One region of the Streptomyces flavofungini genome, then DNA from elsewhere that is predicted to be linked to it. Evidence: riboswitches for the same ligand, from Rfam matches in the RefSeq annotation. Region 1 holds a riboswitch; the other holds the start of a gene.

Region 1 (4,408 bases):
CGATGTCGTCGACGCTGACGCCCGTGGACTTGCTCAGCGGACGCAGATCGACGATGCACTCGTGCGCGACGAGCCCGCCGGGACCGGTGTAGAGCACCGGGAAGTGCGGCTCCAGGCGCTTGGCGATGTAGTTCGCCGAGAGCACGGCGACCTGCGTGGCGCGCTTGAGGCCCTCGCCGCCCATGAGACGCACGTACGCCCAGGAGATCGGCAGGATCCCGGCCGAGCCCCAGGGGGCCGCGGAGATCGGGCCGACGCCCGTCTCAGGGCCCGCGGCGGGCTGCAGCGGGTGGTTGGGCAGGTACGGGGCCAGGTGCTCGCGCACGGCCACCGGACCGACGCCGGGGCCGCCGCCGCCGTGCGGGATGCAGAACGTCTTGTGCAGGTTCAGGTGCGAGACGTCGCCGCCGAAGTGGCCGGGCTTGGCGAGGCCCACCAGGGCGTTGAGGTTGGCGCCGTCGACGTAGACCTGGCCGCCCGCGTCGTGCACCTGCGCGCAGATGTCGGCGACGTGCTCCTCGAAGACGCCGTGCGTCGACGGGTAGGTGATCATCAGGACGGCGAGCTGGTCGCGGTGCTGCTCGATCTTGGCCCGCAGGTCCTCGACGTCGATCTCGCCGTCGTCCGCGGTCTTCACGACGACGACCTTCATCCCGGCCATCACGGCGCTCGCGGCGTTGGTGCCGTGCGCGGAGGACGGGATCAGGCAGACGGTCCGCTGGTCGTCGCCGTTGGCGCGGTGGTAGCCGCGGACCGCGAGCAGTCCGGCGAGCTCGCCCTGGGAACCGGCGTTGGGCTGCAGCGACACCTTGTCGTACCCGGTGACCTCGGCGAGCCGCTCCTCCAGCTCCCGGATCAGCGTCAGGTAGCCCTGCGCCTGCTGGGCGGGCGCGAAGGGGTGCAGCTGGCCGAACTCCGGCCAGGTGACCGGCTCCATCTCCGTGGTGGCGTTGAGCTTCATGGTGCAGGAGCCCAGCGGGATCATGCCGCGGTCGAGCGCGTAGTCCCGGTCGGCGAGGCGGCGCAGGTAGCGCAGCATCGCGGTCTCGGAGCGGTACTGGTGGAACACGGGGTGCGTGAGGAAGTCGTCGGAGCGCAGCAGTCCGGCGGGCAGACTGTCCGCGACGGACGCGTCGAGCGCCTCGACGTCGGCCTCGACGCCGAACGCGGTCCAGATCGCGGAAAGCTGCGTCCGCGTCGTGGTCTCGTCGCACGCGAAGGACACCTGGTCGGCGTCCACGAGGTGGATGTTCACGCCGCCCTCGCGGGCCGCGGTCACGACGTCGGCGGCCTTGCCCGGCACGCGGACGGTCAGCGTGTCGAAGTACGCCTCGTGCACGACCTCGACGCCCCCGGCCTTGAGGCCCGCGGCGAGGATCGTCGCGTACCGGTGGGTGCGCCGCGCGATCGCCTTGAGGCCCTCGGGCCCGTGGTAGACGGCGTACATCCCGGCCATGACGGCGAGCAGCACCTGGGCCGTACAGATGTTGCTGGTCGCCTTCTCGCGGCGGATGTGCTGCTCACGGGTCTGCAGCGCGAGCCGGTAGGCCTTGTTGCCGTCGGCGTCGACGGACACGCCCACGAGGCGGCCCGGGAGGCTGCGGGCGAACTTCTCGCGCACCGCCATGTAGCCGGCGTGCGGGCCGCCGAAGCCCATCGGGACGCCGAAGCGCTGGGTGGTCCCGACGGCGATGTCCGCGCCGAGCTCGCCGGGCGAGGTGAGCAGCGTGAGCGCCAGCAGGTCGGCGGCCACAGAAACGATTGCTCCCAGGTCGTGGGCCTGGTCGATGAGCGCCTTGATGTCCCGTACGGCACCGGAGGCGCCCGGGTACTGGATCAGCACGCCGACCACGCCGCGCTCGGCGACATCGGCCGGAATGCCGTCCGTCAGGTCCGCGACGACGACCTCGACGCCGGTCGGCTCGGCCCGGGTCCGGATCACGGCGACGGTCTGCGGCAGCACGTCGGCGTCGACGAGGAAGACGCCGTTCTTGACCTTGCCCAGGCGCCGGGAGAGCGCCATGGCCTCGGCGGCGGCGGTGCCCTCGTCGAGCAGGGAGGCGCCGGAGGTGGGCAGTCCGGTCAGGTCGGCGACGACGGTCTGGAAGTTGAGCAGCGCCTCCAGACGGCCCTGCGAGATCTCCGGCTGGTAGGGCGTGTACGCCGTGTACCACGCCGGGTTCTCCATCACGTTCCGCAGGATGACCGGCGGCGTGAACGTGCCGTAGTAGCCGAGCCCGATCATCGAGTCGAGCACCTGGTTGCGGTCGGCGAGGGAACGCAGCTCGGCCAGGACCTCGGCCTCGGTCCGCGCGCCGGGCAGCTCGAGGGCCTCGGCGTTCTTGATCACATCCGGCACCGCGGCGGCCGTCAGCTCGTCGAGCGAGCCATACCCGACCTGGGCGAGCATCTTGGCGCGGGCTTCTGCATCGGGTCCGATGTGCCGCTGTTCGAAGGGGATTCCCTGCTCCAGCTGCGAGAGCGGAGTACGAGGAGTGGCGGTCATTGCGGAGGCCTCCTGGTCTGACACGACCTGCGAGGGGCACCACGGCGCGGGTACCCGGACGGCCTCCCCCTCTGTCATCTCAACCTGAGAGCTTCACAGCACCGCCCGAGGGCAGCGCTGCTTTCACCGTCGGTGAGGAAGGGTTCCGAACGTGCCCGCCCGACGCCCGCCCTGCTTTCCAGAGTGACCTCGTCCGTGCGGTACATGGGCCTGAGAGATTCCGGGGAGGAGTTGCTCCTTCGGCGCCTCCGGTGCTGCCACCGAAGAGCTCTCCCGCACGGGGTCAACAGCCACTTGTCAGCCTACCAGCGAGGACCGCGACCGATCCCTCGAGTGGCCGCCCGCCTCGATGTGCTCTTTCGTAGTGGTGACGAGCGAATTCTGGACGAGCACGTGAGAGTACGTACGAGTGCGGACGAGCTGGCACAAGCACGCACAAGCAGGTACGAGCACGCACGACTCGCGACCAGTTGGAGGGCCCGTGCAGACCGACATCGATCCGCGCAACCTGATCGGCCGCAAAGCGTTCGACCGCGACGGGGCCAAGATCGGCACAGTCGACGAGGTCTATCTCGACGATGCCACCGGTGCGCCGGAGTGGGCGGCCATACGGACGGGGCTGTTCAGCAGGGATGCCTTCGTCCCCCTCGAACCCAGCGAGCTGGTCAACGACGGCACCCTCCGGGTCCCCTTCGAACGCTCCCTGATCAAGGACGCCCCGGACTTCGGCGTCGGCCGCCACCTGTCCCCGGAGCAGGAACTCCAGCTCTACCGCCACTACGGCCTGGACCTGGCCCCGCCGCCGCCCCCACCGGACGCGGACTTCGGTCAGACGTCCACGTAGCCGAGGGGGTCTGTGCGGGCCCAGGGCGGCTGCGTGGGCCGGGGGCGGTTGCGCAGGCCGAGGCGGCTGGGCCCGGGGGCGTCCATGGAGCCGAGGGCTTGGAGACTCGGTCAGCGGCTCAGCCGGGCCCTTCCCGGCCAAACCCGGCCCGGCTCGGTCCAGCCCGGCCCGGCTCGGTCCAGCCCGGCCCGGCTCGGCTCAGCTCGGCCCGGCTGGGCGCCGTCCGTGGCTTGCCCCCTCCGCAGGTCGTGGGGTCACGCAGGCCGTGGGGGCTCACACCGACCGTGAATCCACACAGGTCGCGGCCAGGGCGGACGCCTCCACGCCCTCCACGCCCTCCGCCACCTCCGCCACCTCCGCCACCAACGGCAACGGATCCGACGGCTCCAGGTCCGGATCATCCGTCCGGAACGTCCGCACCCGCCCCGGCGCCGACCCCGGCGTCTCGAACCGCACCGTCACCCGCCCCAGACCGCTCCCCTGCACCCACCCCGCCCCGTGCACCGCATGCCGCACGTCGTGCCCGGCCGACCACCTGCGGTCGGCCAACGACGCGGACTCCCCGCCCCCGCTCTCACCGCCACCAGGCACCCCGCCGAGCCCGCCACCACCAGACTCACCCCCGCCCCCGGCGCCCTCGCGCCCGCCCCCGTCCAGCGCCCCGACCTCAGCCCCGTCCCCGCCCTCATCCACGGCCCCCTGCCAGGCGCCCGCCTCACCCCCCACCTCACCCTGAGCACCCGCCTCGCCCGCACTGCCCCCCGCGCCCGCCCCATCCGCATCGGCCTGCGCCTGGGCTTGGGCTTGGGCGAACAGATCCTCCTGCGTGTAGTCCGCAAGACCGCTCACCCCGACCCCCAGCAAGCGCACCCCACCCGTCGTGTCCACGGACTCAAGGAGCCGCGCCGCCGCCTCCCGCACCACGCCGGGGTCGTCCGTGGGTCCGCGCAGCGTCTCGGAGCGCGTCAGGGTGGAGAAGTCGAAGCGCCGCACCTTCAGCACGATGGTCCGCCCGGAGTGCCCCGCCTCCCGCAGCCGCCGCACGCACCGGTCGGCGA
Region 2 (4,408 bases), 5.1 Mb from region 1:
TGGCGCTCCTTGAAGTCGTCCGAGGCCGCGACCTTGAAGGAGACGGCCTTGGCCGCGATCACGTGCTCCAGCGGGCCGCCCTGGAAACCGGGGAAGACCGCGGAGTTCAGCTTCTTCGCGAAGTCCTTGTTGCGGGCCAGGATGATGCCGCCGCGCGGGCCGCCGAGCGTCTTGTGCGTGGTGGAGGTGACCACGTCCGCGTACGGCACCGGGTTCGGGTGCAGCCCGGCGGCGACGAGACCGGCGAAGTGCGCCATGTCGACCCACAGGTAGGCGCCGACCTCGTCGGCGATCCGGCGGAACTCGGCGAAGTCCAGCCGGCGCGGGTAGGCGGACCAGCCCGCGATGATCACCTTGGGGCTGTTCTCCTTGGCCAGGCGCTCGACCTCGGCCATGTCGACCAGGCCGGCCTCGTCCACGTGGTAGGCGACCACGTTGAACTGCTTGCCGGAGAAGTTCAGGCGCATGCCGTGGGTGAGGTGGCCGCCGTGCGCCAGGTCCAGGCCGAGGATCGTGTCGCCGGGCTTGGCGATGGCGAAGAGGGCGGCCTGGTTGGCGGAGGCGCCGGAGTGCGGCTGGACGTTGGCGTACTCGGCGCCGAACAGGTCCTTGACCCGGTCGATGGCGATCTGCTCGGTGACGTCGACGTGCTCGCAGCCGCCGTAGTAGCGGCGGCCGGGGTAGCCCTCGGCGTACTTGTTGGTGAGGACCGTGCCCTGGGCCTCCATGACGGCGACCGGAGCGAAGTTCTCCGAGGCGATCATTTCCAGGGTGGACTGCTGGCGGACGAGCTCGGCGTCGACAGCGGCGGCGACGTCCGGGTCGAGCTCGTGGAGAGGGGTGTTCATAAGCGACATCGGAAGATCAGTCCTTACGCCGTGGTCAGCTGCCTGCGAACGCGGTGTACTCGTCGGCGGAGAGCAGGTCGCCCGGCTCCTGTGCGACGCGCACCTTGAACAGCCAGCCGCCCTCGAAGGGCGCCGAGTTCACCAGGGACGGGTCGTCCACGACGTCCTGGTTGGCCTCGACGACCTCGCCGCTGACCGGCGAGTACAGGTCGCTGACCGACTTCGTCGACTCCAGCTCGCCGCAGGTCTCGCCCGCGGTCACCGTGTCGCCGACGGACGGCAGGTCGGCGTAGACGACGTCACCGAGCGCGTTGGCCGCGAATTCGGTGATGCCGATCGTGGCCACACCGTCCTCGGTGGCCGACAGCCACTCGTGCTCCTTGCTGTAACGCAGCTGCTGGGGGTTGCTCATGGCGTGAATTCTCCTGTACGCGGGCGAGTGCTGATGAACGTGGTCTTACGGACTGAGACGGGCGGGTGTCACCACGGGCGCCGACGGGACGCGGGAGGCGTCCGACGGCGGCGCGGAACACCGCCGCCGGGCTACTTCTGGCGCTTGTAGAACGGCAGCGCGACGACCTCGTACGGCTCGTGCGTACCGCGGATGTCCACACCCACGCCCGCCGTGCCGGGGGCGGCGTGCGCCGCGTCGACGTACGCCATCGCGATCGGCTTGCCCAGGGTCGGGGACGGCGCGCCCGAGGTGACCTCGCCGATGACCTGGCCGTCGGCGACCACGCTCATGCCCGCGCGCGGGACCCGGCGGCCCTCGGCGACCAGGCCCACCAGCTTGCGCGGGGGCGCGGCCTCGGCGCGCTCGGCGGCCGCGCGCAGCGCCTCGACGCCCACGAAGTCGTCCGCGTGCGACGTCTTCTCGAACTTCACGACCCGCCCCAGACCGGCGTCGAACGGCGTGAGGGCCGTCGTCAGCTCGTGCCCGTACAGCGGCATGCCCGCCTCCAGGCGCAGTGTGTCGCGGCAGGACAGGCCGCAGGGGATCAGGCCGGCCGGGGCACCGGCCTCGGTCAGCGCCCGCCACAGCCCCTCGGCGTGCTCGGGGGCCACGAACAGCTCGAAACCGTCCTCGCCGGTGTAGCCCGTGCGGGCGATCAGGGCGGGGACGCCCGCGACGGTGCCGGGCAGGCCCGCGTAGTACTTCAGGCCGTCGAGGTCGGCGTCCGTGACCGCCTTCAGGATGCCGGGGGACTCCGGTCCCTGGACGGCGATGAGGGCGTAGGCGTCGCGGTCGTCGCGGACCTGGGCGTCGAAGCCGGCGGCGCGCTCGGTCAGCGCGTCGAGCACGACCTGGGCGTTGCCTGCGTTGGCGACGACCATGTACTCGCTCTCGCCGAGGCGGTAGACGATCAGGTCGTCGAGGATGCCGCCGTCGGCCTGACAGATCATGGTGTAGCGGGCGCGGCCGACACCGACGGAGCCGATGTTGCCGACGAGCGCGTGGTTGAGCAGGTCCACCGCCGCGGGGCCGGAGACCGTGATCTCGCCCATGTGGGAGAGGTCGAAGAGGCCGGCGCGGGTGCGGACGGCGTTGTGCTCGTCGCGCTCGCTGGCGTACCGCAGCGGCATGTCCCAGCCCGCGAAGTCGGTCATGGTCGCACCGAGCTCGCGATGCAGGGCATCCAAGGCAGTGTGGCGTGAGGTATTGCTCATCAGTACTGGCTCCCGGGGCATGACGGGCGAGGTCGATCCTCCCCATCTGTCATCGAACCTGAGAGGTTCACCACGTCCCGTGCGTATGACGGGGCATGACTTGCACCTTGGGTGGAGCCGCCCCTGTGACCGGTGTGACCGGGGATCGACCCGCTTTTCAGATGTGCCTCGCCCGCGCGGTACGGGGCCTGAGAGATTCAAGGGAGGAACTTGCTCCTTCGGCGCCCCGGGACGACGTCCGCCTCGATGTGCGGTCACGTCTCCGGGAACTCTCCCGCGCGGATTCAAGCGGCCGGTATGGAGTTGGCGCGCACATCATTGCACGCGCCCCCGCTTCACGACAGCAGCAACTTCTTCACGACGGCGGCATCCGCGGAATGCCCTTGTGCGGCATTACCGTCTCTTTACACTCAACGGAGAAGTACTGGGGATGAGTGACGTGACCAGCATGGGGAGGCCGATCACGGTGCACAGGAGCGGTGCTTATGCGACCACCACGGGTGCGGCGCCGCCCGGGAGCGACGTGGTGCCGCCGCAACCCGGTGCGCCCGTGCGCGAGAGCCTCGGGTACTTCCCCCGGCCCGTCGTGCGCGACCTCAGGGACCGGGGCCGGCGCGGCCCGCGCCGCCTGGTGTTCGCCGCGCACGACGTCGTGGTCGTGTCCGGGCTGCCCGGCAGCGGCAAGTCCACGCTGATGCGGCGCGCGGTGGCGGGGCCGCGCGTGGACTCCCAGGACACCCGGGACCGCTGGGCGGCCCGGATGCCCCGGCTCCTGCCGTACGCCCTCTACCGCCCCCTGGTCCGCCTCGCGCACTACGCGGGCCTGCGCCGGGCGCTGCGCTCCGGCGCGGGCGTCGTCGTGCACGACTGCGGCACGCAGCCGTGGGTGCGCCGCTGGCTGGCCCGCGCGGCCGCCCGGCGCGGCGCGACCCTGCACCTGCTCCTGCTCGACGTGCCCGTCGAGGTCGCCCTGCACGGGCAGCGGGAGCGCGGCCGGGGGGTGTCCCGGTACGCCTTCGCTCGGCACCGCAGGACGGTCGGCCACCTCGTCCGCGCCGCCGAGCGGGGCGAGCTGCCGCGGGGCTGCGGTTCGGCGGTGCTCCTGGACCGGGAGGCGGCGGGGGCGCTGCGGGAGATCGGGTTCGGGGGCTGAGGGGGCTGAGGGGGGTGTGCTGTGGGACTCCCGGTTAGGGTCGGGCCCGCAGCACAGGAGTACGGCAGAGCGCAGAGCAGGGGTCGAGGACATATGAACTATCCGGGGGACTACCCGGGGGGCGTCCCGGGCGGCATTCCGGCACAGGGGCCGGAGCAGGGGCACCCGTACGGACATCCGCAGGTCGGCCACCCCCTGGGCGACCCTCAGGGCTACCCGCAGGGCGATCTCCAGAGCCACCCGCAGGGCGATCTTCAGAGCCATCCGCTGGGCGAGTCGCACGGCCATCCGCACGAGGGCTGGCCCGCCAACGAGCTGGAGGAGGTCCTGGCCGCGTCGCTCGGCGCCCCGCCGTCGGACGCGGTGGGCGCCCGCATCGTCGAGACGCTGGGGCGCGGCCGGGTCTGGGTCCCGCTCCCGTCCGGCGGCGGCCCCGACCAGGGCACGCTCGACCTGCCCACACTGGAGATCGACGGCCAGGCGTACGTCCCCGTCTTCACGTCCGAGCAGCAGTTCCAGCAGGTCACGGGGGGCCGGATGAGCTGGGCGGTGGCGCCCGCGGTGGAGTTCGCACGCGGTCTTCAGCCGCAGCTCGGCATCGTCCTGAACCCGGAGGGCACGGTCGCCGTGCCGCTGCCGCCGCCCGCGGTGGCAGCGCTGTGCCGGGTGGGGCGCACGGAGCTGGACGGCCCCACGACGGGTGGCCGGGTCCGCCTCTTCGAGCCGGACTGGAAGGAGG

What was found. A riboswitch is a leader RNA that binds a small molecule or an ion and turns the genes downstream of it on or off. The one in region 1 is predicted to bind glycine.
Region 2: linked by a shared signal. The riboswitch ahead of gcvT (glycine cleavage system aminomethyltransferase GcvT) and the one ahead of gcvP (aminomethyl-transferring glycine dehydrogenase) in region 1 are both predicted to bind glycine.

What each region holds. Positions count from the first base shown of each region.
Region 1 covers NZ_CP128846.1:7,978,381-7,982,788, reverse strand. The annotation lists gene gcvP (aminomethyl-transferring glycine dehydrogenase) at 1-2,506, opposite strand, end outside; glycine riboswitch at 2,695-2,792, opposite strand; gene QUY26_RS34335 (PRC-barrel domain-containing protein) at 2,988-3,350, shown strand; gene QUY26_RS34330 (DNA polymerase IV) at 3,624-4,408, opposite strand, start outside.
Region 2 covers NZ_CP128846.1:2,840,678-2,845,085, reverse strand. The annotation lists gene glyA (serine hydroxymethyltransferase) at 1-857, opposite strand, end outside; gene gcvH (glycine cleavage system protein GcvH) at 883-1,260, opposite strand; gene gcvT (glycine cleavage system aminomethyltransferase GcvT) at 1,392-2,516, opposite strand; glycine riboswitch at 2,553-2,683, opposite strand; glycine riboswitch at 2,684-2,803, opposite strand; gene QUY26_RS11140 (AAA family ATPase) at 2,947-3,669, shown strand; gene QUY26_RS11135 (enhanced serine sensitivity protein SseB) at 3,763-4,408, shown strand, end outside.